One region of the Ruminococcus sporogenes genome, then DNA from elsewhere that is predicted to be linked to it. Evidence: riboswitches for the same ligand, from Rfam matches in the RefSeq annotation. Region 1 holds a riboswitch; the other holds the start of a gene.
What was found. A riboswitch is a leader RNA that binds a small molecule or an ion and turns the genes downstream of it on or off. The one in region 1 is predicted to bind cyclic di-GMP.
Positions count from the first base shown of each region.

Region 2: linked by a shared signal. The riboswitch ahead of ACYQ0N_RS14020 (dockerin type I repeat-containing protein) and the one ahead of ACYQ0N_RS02135 (DUF5620 domain-containing protein) in region 1 are both predicted to bind cyclic di-GMP.

Region 1 is NZ_BAAHOA010000001.1:418,302-423,857, forward strand. Features, by position in the region: gene ACYQ0N_RS02110 (ATP-dependent Clp protease ATP-binding subunit) at 1-137, shown strand, start outside; gene ACYQ0N_RS02115 (tetratricopeptide repeat protein) at 246-1,283, shown strand; gene ACYQ0N_RS02120 (sigma-70 family RNA polymerase sigma factor) at 1,316-1,966, opposite strand; gene spoIIAB (anti-sigma F factor) at 1,959-2,396, opposite strand; gene ACYQ0N_RS02130 (STAS domain-containing protein) at 2,403-2,726, opposite strand; cyclic di-GMP riboswitch class I at 3,079-3,166, shown strand; gene ACYQ0N_RS02135 (DUF5620 domain-containing protein) at 3,297-5,177, shown strand; gene ACYQ0N_RS02140 (aldo/keto reductase) at 5,244-5,556, opposite strand, start outside.
Region 2 is NZ_BAAHOA010000004.1:242,268-247,823, reverse strand. Features, by position in the region: gene ACYQ0N_RS14040 (glycoside hydrolase family 13 protein) at 1-372, shown strand, start outside; gene ACYQ0N_RS14035 (dockerin type I domain-containing protein) at 541-1,224, shown strand; gene ACYQ0N_RS14030 (bacterial Ig-like domain-containing protein) at 1,225-3,144, shown strand; gene ACYQ0N_RS14025 (hypothetical protein) at 3,158-3,646, shown strand; cyclic di-GMP riboswitch class I at 3,828-3,921, shown strand; gene ACYQ0N_RS14020 (dockerin type I repeat-containing protein) at 4,032-4,787, shown strand; gene ACYQ0N_RS14015 (NADH peroxidase) at 5,026-5,556, shown strand, end outside.

The DNA of each region.
Region 1 (5,556 bases):
GTGCGAGAGATATTCGCAGGGTAATAAGAAAGGAAATAGAGGAGAAAATCGCCGACATAATTATTGACAGAAACGGTAAGGTTGCGGGAATAGGAATCACGTCTGAAAACGGAGAAATCAAGGTTGATTATATGTGATTTCCTTTTAAACGGAAAAAATCACATAATTTCATGCTTATTGTCTTGATTTTTTATTGAAAATGATGTATAATAAGATAACTGATTAACTTGGACGGGAGAAAAAATATGGTAAGTAACATTATAGAGGAAGTAAAAAAAGGCCTTACCGGCGATCCTCTGAAGGATATACAGTATCTTCAGGAGCAGGCTGCTAAATATAAGGATAGTCCTGATTCGGCGGAAATTTTGAAAATATTGAGCGATATGTCCTTTGAGCTGCTGCCTGACGAAAGTAAAGCACATCTCAAAAACGCAATGTTTATAGGGGAAAAGCGCATTGATCAGGTTTATAATGAAATTAACGGTCTTGTGAAGGATAATAAGCTTGAAGACGCTGAAAAGCTTTTTTCGGAGATTGAAAAAAAGGCGGATAAATATTTCAGTGAAACTGAGGCAAGCAAAAAGTTTTCGTTCAGAAACAGGCTTGACGAATATATTTATACTCATATATACAAACCGAATAAAAAGTATGAGAGAACTCCTTTTGACTTCTGTCAGTATTTTTCATCATATGGTTATCTGCTTGTTGAGCAGCATAAGCCTCAGGAGGCGGTTGATAAGCTTGAAAAGGCTATAAGGTATAATCCTGTTAATGTTGAACCGAGATTTGAGCTTGCGGAGGCTTTTAAGCTCATGCATGAGCCGCAGCAGCTTTTTGCCTGTGTTAGGGATACGCTTGAAATTTCTACTACGCCTTATCATATTGCTCGCTGTTATACGAATTTAGGATATTATTGTATTGAAATCAAGGATTATGACAGCGCAGTATGTTTTTATTATGAAAGCTTAATATATGCTCAGAATGAAGCTGTAAACGGAGAGCTGCAGCATATAAGAGCGATAACCGGGAAACAGGTTGTTCCTCCTACAAGAGAAGAAGTTCTTTCGGCGTTCGAAAAATATAAGATAAGGAACGGTCCGAATCCTGAGGTAGTTAACATCGCATACTCTTTGGGAAGCTATTGTATGGAGCATAATGCGCCTCCGCAGGAAACGCTGTTTTATATGCAGATCGTATATAACCTTACAAACAGTAACGAGGTCAAGGAAATTATAGAAAAATTAAACGCGCAGTTGGCTGCTCAAAGAGCCAGAAATAATTAAATTAAAAGGGACATGCTCAAAAAACATGTCCCTTATTTTAAAAGCTGTTCTCTCATAAACTGTAGAAGCTTTTTTTCACGTCTTGAAACCTGTACCTGAGTCATGGAGAGTTTTTTGGCGGTAGCGGATTGTGTGCAGCCCTTATAATATCTCATATAAATAAGCTCTCTGTCTTTTTCCTCCATAAGCTCTAAAATCTGACGAAGAGCAAGCATATCGCCGATTTCTGTGTCAGGCGCAGGTACGGCTATATCTATCTGACTTCCGCTTTCATCTGAGTTATCAGTGAGAGAAACCGGCGGAAGACTTACAGATAATGCTTCTGCAATTGTGCATTCGTCTGCGTCAAGCTGACTGCTTAGCTCGCTTAGCGTAGGCTCTCTTCCCAATTTTTTGGACATTTCTTCTCTGGCTCTTACTGTTTTAAGCGAAAGCTCCTTTAAACTCCGGCTTACTTTAACTGTGCCGCCGTCTCTGAATAGTCTTTTTATTTCGCCGAGTATTACAGGTACTGCATAGGTTGAAAATTTTACGCCTCTTTCGCTGTCGAAGGCTTCAACCGCCTTTAAAAGACCTATACAGCCTGCGGAATAAAGATCGTCGTATTCAATACCACGGCCTCTGAAACGGTTTGCGCACAGGTGAACAAGACCGAGGTTTTCTTCGGCAATGGGTTTATTCATTTTTAACTCCAAGCTTTTTTCTCATAGTTATTACAGTGCCTTTGCCAACTGTACTGCGAACGGTCAGCTTATCCATAAAGCTTTCCATAACAGCAAAGCCTAATCCGGCTCTTTCTTCAAACGGAGCGGTTGTGTAAAGAGGTTCCATAGCCTTTTTTATGTCCGGAATGCCGCAGCCTTTATCTTTGATTCTTATGTAAAGTTCATTATCGGAGAGTATTTTTCCGGTAATTTCAATAATTCCTTCAGTGTCCCTGTAAGCATGTACTATACAGTTGGTTACCGCTTCTGAAACGGCGGTCCGTATGTCCGCTATATCCTCAATCCCCGGATCCATAAGCGCTGCAAAGGCGCAGACCGCCGTTCTTGCAAAACCTTCATTCTGGGATTTGCTGACAAAACTTATTTTCATTTCATTTTCAGTATTCATTTTTATTTATATTCCCTCCTGTCCGCTGCTGATTGACGCTAAGCGGTCGATTCCTGAAAGGCGCATTACCTTTCTTATATGATTGGGCGGATTTCTGACGGTAACTTTACCGTTAAGCTCCTGCATAAGCTTATATCTTCCCATAACCAGTCCGATTCCTGAGCTGTCCATAAATCCTACGTCGGAGAAGTCGAGTATAAGTTCCTGAGGCTGATTTTCTCTGAGAGCAAAGTCTATTTCCATTCTGAGATTTTTGGCGTTGTGATGATCTATTTCACCGGACAATACGGCAACCGTCCTGCTTTCTTCTTCGATTATTTTTACAGACATTTTTATCCTCCCTAAAGAAATTTTTAGATTCGGTTATATTTTTCCTGTTGGTAAAATATTATTTTTATATACAGTGTATTTATTTTTCTAATAACAGTTTAATATATTTTATGTGAGCTTTTTTGTCAGATTCAGTTGCCTGAAGAAATTAATTTTTATGTTCTGAAAACGTTTAATAATTATGTTAATGGGATATACATAATTAAATAGTATAAACAATTATAAATTGCTCTATCCTTAACAGTTTTGTTGATAATTATTTGTATGAAAGGTAGAAAATGAAAAAAACAGTTGACTATTAAACGTTTTAGTGTTATCATATAAACATAAGGAAGATCTTTCCGATTTAAAATTTAATATTTGGCAAACTTATTGAAAAGTAAGGACGCAAAGCTAAGGGTCTAAGCCGTCTAAAAACGGTATGACAGCCGGTTGCTAACACTTGTAGTTTACATTTGTTATTTTAATTGAGTTTATAGCTGCGTCTTTTTGCATGAAAAGACGCAGCTTTTTATTTTATTAAAATAACGAGTGTATCCGGCCGTAATATGAAGGAGTGTTATTTTATTTATGAAAACAGTGGTAAATTCTAAAAGGATAGTTGCAGTTTTATCTGCTTTAGTAATGATATTAATGATTTTTTCTAATGCTTCAGCAGAAACTTATACTTACCGAACGCTGACATATTTAGCGGGAGATGTAGACAATCTTGTAGGAGCGTCTGAGGTAAGCTTTCAGAAAATAATAAATACAACCTTTGACGCGGCTGCGTCGTCAAGGTTTTCAAGAAACGGTTATCATCTTAAATCATGGTATGTACCGTCAACAGGGGAGACGGTAGGAACCGGCTCGCAATATACTATGCCTGATCACGACATTACCTTTGTGGCAAACTGGGTTCCGGAAACATATAAAATTACTTTTACAGGTAAAGGCGGAAAAACCGATGAGGGAAGCGCTAATATTTATATTGACGCCGAATACGGAACGACTATGATTCTTCCTGAAAATCCTTTTACTTACAGCGGTTATCAGTTTAAAGGCTGGCAATATGACGGAGTAACTTATAACGCCGGAGATGAATTTGAAATACCTGCGATACTTTCCGGAGCAAAAATTGTAATTTCCGCAGTATGGTCAAAGTCCTCAAATATAGTAACCACAGCGCCTGTAACAACAGTGACAACTCAGACGACAACAGTTATAACCTCTGCTGAAACTGAAGCTACGGCTTCTGCGCCGATAATTACGTCGACAGCTACGGATGTTTCAGTAACTGAAAGTTTGCCGGTTTCTTCAGAAACTGCAACTGTTACTGATGTAAATAGTACAGGCAGTACATTAATTAAAAAATATGAGCTGAATGCGGAGCTTGATTTTAATGACAGTGATAAAAAAATGTATTATATCCAGATGGATGAAATTGCAGAAGAGGGAACGATTGAAAAGCTTGAAATCAATTTATCGTCTAAAAACGGCAATATAAATAATTTCATTGCGGGTATCGGTACTGTGGTAGACGGATCGTGGTATCAGATAGATTATAATGAAAATATTCAGTCGCAGAATTATACTATAAATTTTGCGGATCCTGATATATGCGGTAAAATTAACGGCGGCAGCATACAGGTTGGATATTGGTGGGGCAATACCGCTCCTCTTTATATTGATTCATTAACAGTCACATATAAAACAGAGTCAGCGGTTACAACAGCTCCTCCGGTAACGACAATGTCTGAAGCGGCTTCGGATGAAAATATAGTATCAACCGCAGAGACAACGACGTCTTGTATTGAAACGACAACAGTTGCAGAGAATTTGATTACAGTTACTACATCTTTAATGACTTCTGAACCTGTGACGACGGTTACGACCGCTGAACAAACTACTACGGTCACAACTCTTAAGAACTCTCAATATTCTAAAATTGTTTCTTTTAATACAGAAATAGAAAATAACAGTACGATTACTATAAACGCCGGCGATCTGCTTTCTGTTAATCAGATAGTTGAAAGTATTCAATTGAATTTTACGTCGGACGGACGTAAAATAAATAACTATACAATTAGTGTTGGTATATCGAGGAATGACAATGGATGGGAACAAATTGATTTTCAAGATAACTGCGATTGCAGCCAATTAATTATAGGCGTTGAAATATCTGAAGAAATTCAGAAAATGATAACTGAGGACGGCTGTTTTAATATCAGCTATTGGTGGGGCGATAACGAAAATTTAGTTCTTGAATCCGTTAGAGTTAATTATAGAATTGACAGCGGCGACTATAATAAGGACGGAAAAGTAACGCTTGAAGACGCCGAAGCGCTGAGAAAATATATGGTAGGTATTAAAACATCAGGATTTGAAATAGATAATCAATCGGCAGATTTAAATGGCGACGGGAAAGTTAATGTATTTGATTATATGTATCTTGCAAGATTATTAGCTTAAATAAGCTATCGTCTTAATCTCCTTTCATAAAAAAAATATCCGTATCATAAGATACGGATATTTTTTTTATGAATTGATTATTTCTTCGATTTTAATTAGCTCGTCTGAGGTGAACGAAGTTTTGAAAGCGGATTCAGCATTTTCTGCAATCTGTTCAGGCCGGCTTGCTCCTATAAGAACTGTTGTAATCTTTCCGTCACGAAGAACCCATGAAAGAGCCATCTGGGAAAGTTTTTGTCCTCTTGACGAAGCTATTTCATTGAGCTTATGCAGCTTATCAATAGTTTTTTTGTCCGGAGTATTATTCATCCAAGGACGTTTTGATGCCGCTAAAGAGGAACCGATATATTTATCGGTAAGCAAGCCCTGTGCCAGAGGT
Region 2 (5,556 bases), on a different contig from region 1:
CAGCAGGGATATAAGGATCCGTTCAATCGCCGTTGCTATCAGTGGGGCAAAGAGGATCAGGAGCTGCTGAATTATACCCGTCTGCTTGCCAAGGTAAGAAAATCCTCTAAGGTTTTCAGGGACGGAACATTGAAGTTTTTGTATATAGACGATAACGTTATCGCTTTTTCAAGGGCGAGAAATCACAGGAGAAAAGCCGTTATTATATTTATAAACCGTTCGGCTCAGGAGCAGGTAATAGACAGCTCAAAGACGGACGTTAAATCTTGCTCGTATTATCATACTCTTTACGGAGATGTTAAGTTTGAGGAAAGACTGGTTCTGCCGCCGTATGGGTTCGCCGCGTTTAAGGTCGAGCTGCCGCTGCAATAAAAAGAATATAAGGGACGCTTTCTGAGCGTCCTTTTTTTGCCTTTGAAAAGTATGAACATGCGTTTTGCCTTTACAAAGCTGTCGGATTATGTTAGAATTACAATGAAAACAGGTTATAAAAAAACCGCTTATTACTTTTTCCGTACAGTCGGAGGAACGGAGGGCGTCTTGAAAAAATTAAGAACGGCAATAGCTTTATTTTTATTATTCGTAACGACGTGTACTTTTTGTATAAACGCGTATGCGGAAAACGTGCCGCTGTTGTATATAAACGCCGGCTACGGCGAAGAGAACGGCGTTGCCGAGGTAGAACTGAAAATAAAAAATAACAAAGGTATATCTGCCTATTCGGTAATTGTGAATTACGATCCGGATATGCTTACCTTTATTGAAGCTTCGCAGTCGGACGCGCTTTCCGGCGGAGTGTTTTACTGCAACGGAAGCTATGCTCAGGACGCGGTCAGGCTTGTCTGGTCAGACAGCAGAAATAAAAGCGGAGACGGAACGGCGGCGGTACTTCGCTTTAAAGCGGCGGACGGAACAGCCGATTTGAATACGCTTGTTTCTATCGGTCATACGTTGGTGGGAGACGATTTGCAGCCGGCAGCGTTTGAAGCGTCTGACGGTGAACTGAAAATTTCCGGAGAAATATTTTACGGCGACGTAAATAGGGACGGAATTGTTAATGTGGCGGATATAGTCGCCCTGAATATGTATCTGCTGGATTCTGATAAAAACGTCTTAACTAATACGTCGCAGGCAAATGCGGACGTAAACGGCGATAAGCTTATTAATTCAAACGACAGTCTAACTATAATGAACTATATCTCTATGACGATAGGGGGTTTTTAAATGAACGCCAAGGGAATTTGTCTGAAAATAGTTTCGGTTATACTTTCGGCCGTAATGCTTTTTCCGTATTGCACGGTTGAAGCCGGCAATTCTATGAAGGCCGGGCAGGATTGCATAGAGCTTATCAAGAAGTGCGAGGGATTCAGTAAATATAAATACTGGGATTACAGCCAGTGGACTATCGGCTATGGAACGGGAGTGGGAGCGGACGAATATCCGGACGGAATAACGGAGGAGGAAGCGGAAAAGCTCCTTAAAAACGCGTTGGGTACATACGAGGGCTATGTTAATAAATTTGCGGATAAATATAATATAAGCCTTAAACAGAATCAGTTTGACGCGCTGGTTTCACTTTCTTATAATATGGGTAATATATGGTCTGTATATGATGAATTTGATCTGAAGAGCTATCTTATAGACGGGGCTGAAAAGCATAGCTTTCTTGAGATTGCAAAGGCGTTCGGAGAATGGCGCGTAGCCGGAGGAAGCGTTTTGCAGGGGCTTGTAAACCGCAGAGAGGACGAAACAAAGCTTTTCCTTTCCGACAGAACGGAAAATAAATCCGAGGTATGGAGAGTGAATACGGAAAGCGGTATAAATCTGCGCGAGTCTGCGGATTCGTCGTCGTCAAAAACAGGTTTTCTGCCCATGAACACCATTTACGAGGTGACGGAGAAAAAAACGAACGATGGAAGTCTCTGGGGAAAAATCTTTGCCGACGGCAGGGAGAGCTGGTGCATACTTGATTATTCAAGATATATAGTCGGGGGGCCGCTTGAATACGGCGAAAGCGGGAACGGCAGCGGTAAAACCGAAAAATGGAGGGTGACATCGGATAACGGTCTAAATCTCAGGGAGGGGCCGGGCCTTAGCTATAAGTCGCTGGAGGTTCTGGATAACAGGACCGAATTCAGCGTATCGCAGACGGTTGAGGCTGACGAGCATATCTGGGGCAAAACAAAGTATAATAATAAAGAAGGATGGGTGGCTCTGACATTTGCGGAACGTATCAGCGGAGAAGAATTTGAATCCGCTGTCCTGGAAAGCATAGCGATAACCTCCGAGCCGGCGAAGAAAGAATATAAGGAGGGAGAAAAGCTTTCGCTGGAGGGTATTGAGGTAACGGCGAAGTACGGCGACGGAAGCGAGAAAATTGTAACGGATTTTACTGTGTCGGGATTTGAGCCGATTGCCGGAGAACATACCGTAATCGTTTCATATATGGAAAAAACCGCGTCATTTAAAGTCAGGGTAGCGGAGAAAAGTCTAATAGGCATCGAAGTTGTCAGCGCGCCTGAAAAAACCATGTATAAGCAGGGCGAAAGACTTGACGTTACCGGTTTAAGGATAAATGCAGTTTACGACAATAACGTTATGGAGGAAATATCGGATTATAATATAAACGGTTTCGACAGCAGCGCCGGAACAAAAACTATAGAGGTGGAGTATAATGGATTTAAAGACTATTTTATGGTGACGGTGAGCGAAAAGCAGATGACGGAACTTAAAATAACAAGACTGCCGGATAAAACAGAGTATGTTATCGGTCAGCAGCTTGATTTGAGCGGAATGATAGTTTACGCTTATTTTGATAATAATAGTAAAAATCAGATAACCGCCTATTCCTTCGACGGGTATAATCCGCAGGTGGAGGGGGTTCAGACAATAACTATCGGCTATAACGGCTTTTATCAGAGCTTTGAAATAACAGTCAGCGAGCCGGATATGTACGAGCTGCCCGGAGATCTCAACGGAGACGGCGTGAGGGATATTTTTGATCTTGTCCTGCTGAACAGGTTTGTTTTTGAGGGCAGGGGAGAATTCCCTTCTGAGAGAGTTTATCTTGCGGATATAAACGGAGACGGATATTACGACATAAAGGATATTGAAGCGCTGAGCAGAATTGTTTCGGAGCAGTAAGGGAGAATTAAAAATGCTTAAGGGTTTACTGGAAAATAAAATATGCGCGTCCTGCAAAATATGCTGCGGATTTGACAATACAGATCTTTGGGAAATGCCGGTTATGAATGAAAAAACCAGGCGAAGGCTTGCCGAACTCAGACCGAACGTAGGATTCATTGAAAAGGACGGCGGCTTTGTGGTAGACGCCGGAAATCTTCCTGACGGCGAATTGTTTTATTGTCCCGCACTTGATCCTGAAAAGGGCTGTATGCTGGGCGTTGATAAGCCCTTTGACTGCTTTATATGGCCGTTCAGAATTATGTCCGTTGATGAAGGACTGCTTGCTATAACGATTTCGCCTGTGTGTCCTGAGATTTACAGCCGTCCTCTGTCACAGCTTATGGATTTTCTTTCCCGGGGACTGGAAAAAACTATTTATGAATATGCCGGAAAACACCCGGAAATAATAAAGCCATATGAACATGATTATCCTATTTTGTCAATAAAAAGGTTGTTTTAGTATATTTCTGCCAATGTACTATACAATCTGCACAAGGCTGCTAACAATTATTTTATCAAAATAGAGAAAACGCCGAAATTAGTTGACTTCCAAGGAAAATCATGGTATACTTAGAACATAGAAAAAGCGAAAGCATTGATGCTATTAAGCGATTCTAAATTGCAAGCAAGAAGAGTGAGAAAAAATATTTTGGCAAACTTATTGAAAAGTAAGGACGCAAAGCTAAGGGTCTAACCCGTTTCTCATTTGAAACGGTATGATTGCCAGTTGCACAATAATTTATGATTATTGTTTTTTGATAACTGATTAAAAACAGTTATCGTAATCAAAAGTCATACGTCCCAAACAGTAAGATTGCCCTTGATTTTTTGAAAGAAGGGTAATTATGAAAAAAACATTTAAAAGATTGTCCGCATTATTAGCAACGGCCGCTATGGCTGTTTCTTGCGGAACGATGAGTCTATCCGCGGAAGAAACCAGCGCAGTAATCAATTTATCCGATTCAGTTGCGGTTGCAGGTAAATATGTTACCGTTGACTTAACTCTTGAGTCGGGAAACAGATGCGCAGGCTATAACCTTGACATTGAATTCGACAGTGAACTTAAGCTTGAAAGAATAGAAGGCGTTGTTACTTCTTGCGTAGTTGATAATGTTGTTACCTTAGTAAATTTTACCGGTACGCATTTTCAAGACGGTAAGGTAATGTCTACTTTAACTTTCGAAGTTCCGGAAAACGCTGAAGAAGGAACAGTTTATGATGTAAGGGTTTCCAGAATCGGCAATCTGTGTAATGGCAATATCGGCGAATTTGACAATGTTGAAATCAACGACAGCGCTATTACGGTTTTAGAGGCTGCAAAGCCTGTAACCAGGCACATGGTTTATATTGAAGAAAAAGGCAATACCAATGCTGAAGTCGCTTTAAGAGGCGATGTAAACGGCGACGGCAATGTTGATCTTTATGATGCGATTATGGTTACAAAGAAAATGATGAGTATGGAAAATCTTAACAAAAAGCAAGAATTTTTTGCTAACGTTAATGAGGACCAATCTACTGATTTGTATGACGCTATCAGTATATGCAGATACAATATGTCAGCAGATAAGGAAAATGCTTGGGGTGAAATTATTTCCAAGTGAGTTATTTGTAATTTCAAAGAAGGACGCTGGCGCGTCTTTCTTTTTTTATTTCTAAGTGATAACCATTATCACCTGTTATTGCATATTGAACAGCTTGATTGTGAAAAGTTTGTGAATTTTTATAAAAATGGCTTGACAACTGAATTTTGATGTATTATAATAAATTCAGAACTTAAGAGACATTATTCTTTTCGGTTCGATTTTGATTTAAAACATAATATATTTGGAGGATTTTAGAATGAAGAAGTTTATTTGTTCAGTTTGCGGTTATGTATATGAGGGAGAAGCTGCTCCGGAGTCATGTCCACAGTGCAAGGCGCCGGCTTCGAAGTTTAATGAGGTTAAGGAAACAGCGGGTCTTGCATGGGCTGATCAGCATGTTGTAGGCGTTGCAAAGGGCGTTGATCCTGAAATAATAGAAGGTCTTAAGGAGAATTTCAACGGCGAATGTTCCGAGGTTGGCATGTATCTTGCTATGGCAAGAGTAGCGCACAGAGAAGGCTATCCTGAAATTGGTCTTTACTATGAAAAGGCAGCTTATGAGGAAGCAGAGCATGCGGCTAAATTTGCTGAGCTTCTCGGCGAAGTAGTAACAGATTCCACAAAGAAAAATCTTGAGCTTAGAGTTATGGCTGAAAACGGCGCGTGTGAGGGCAAGAAAAAGTTGGCTTCAAGAGCTAAGGAGCTTAATCTTGACGCAATCCATGATACGGTACATGAAATGGCTAAGGACGAGGCTCGTCACGGCTGTGCGTTTGCAGGTCTTTTA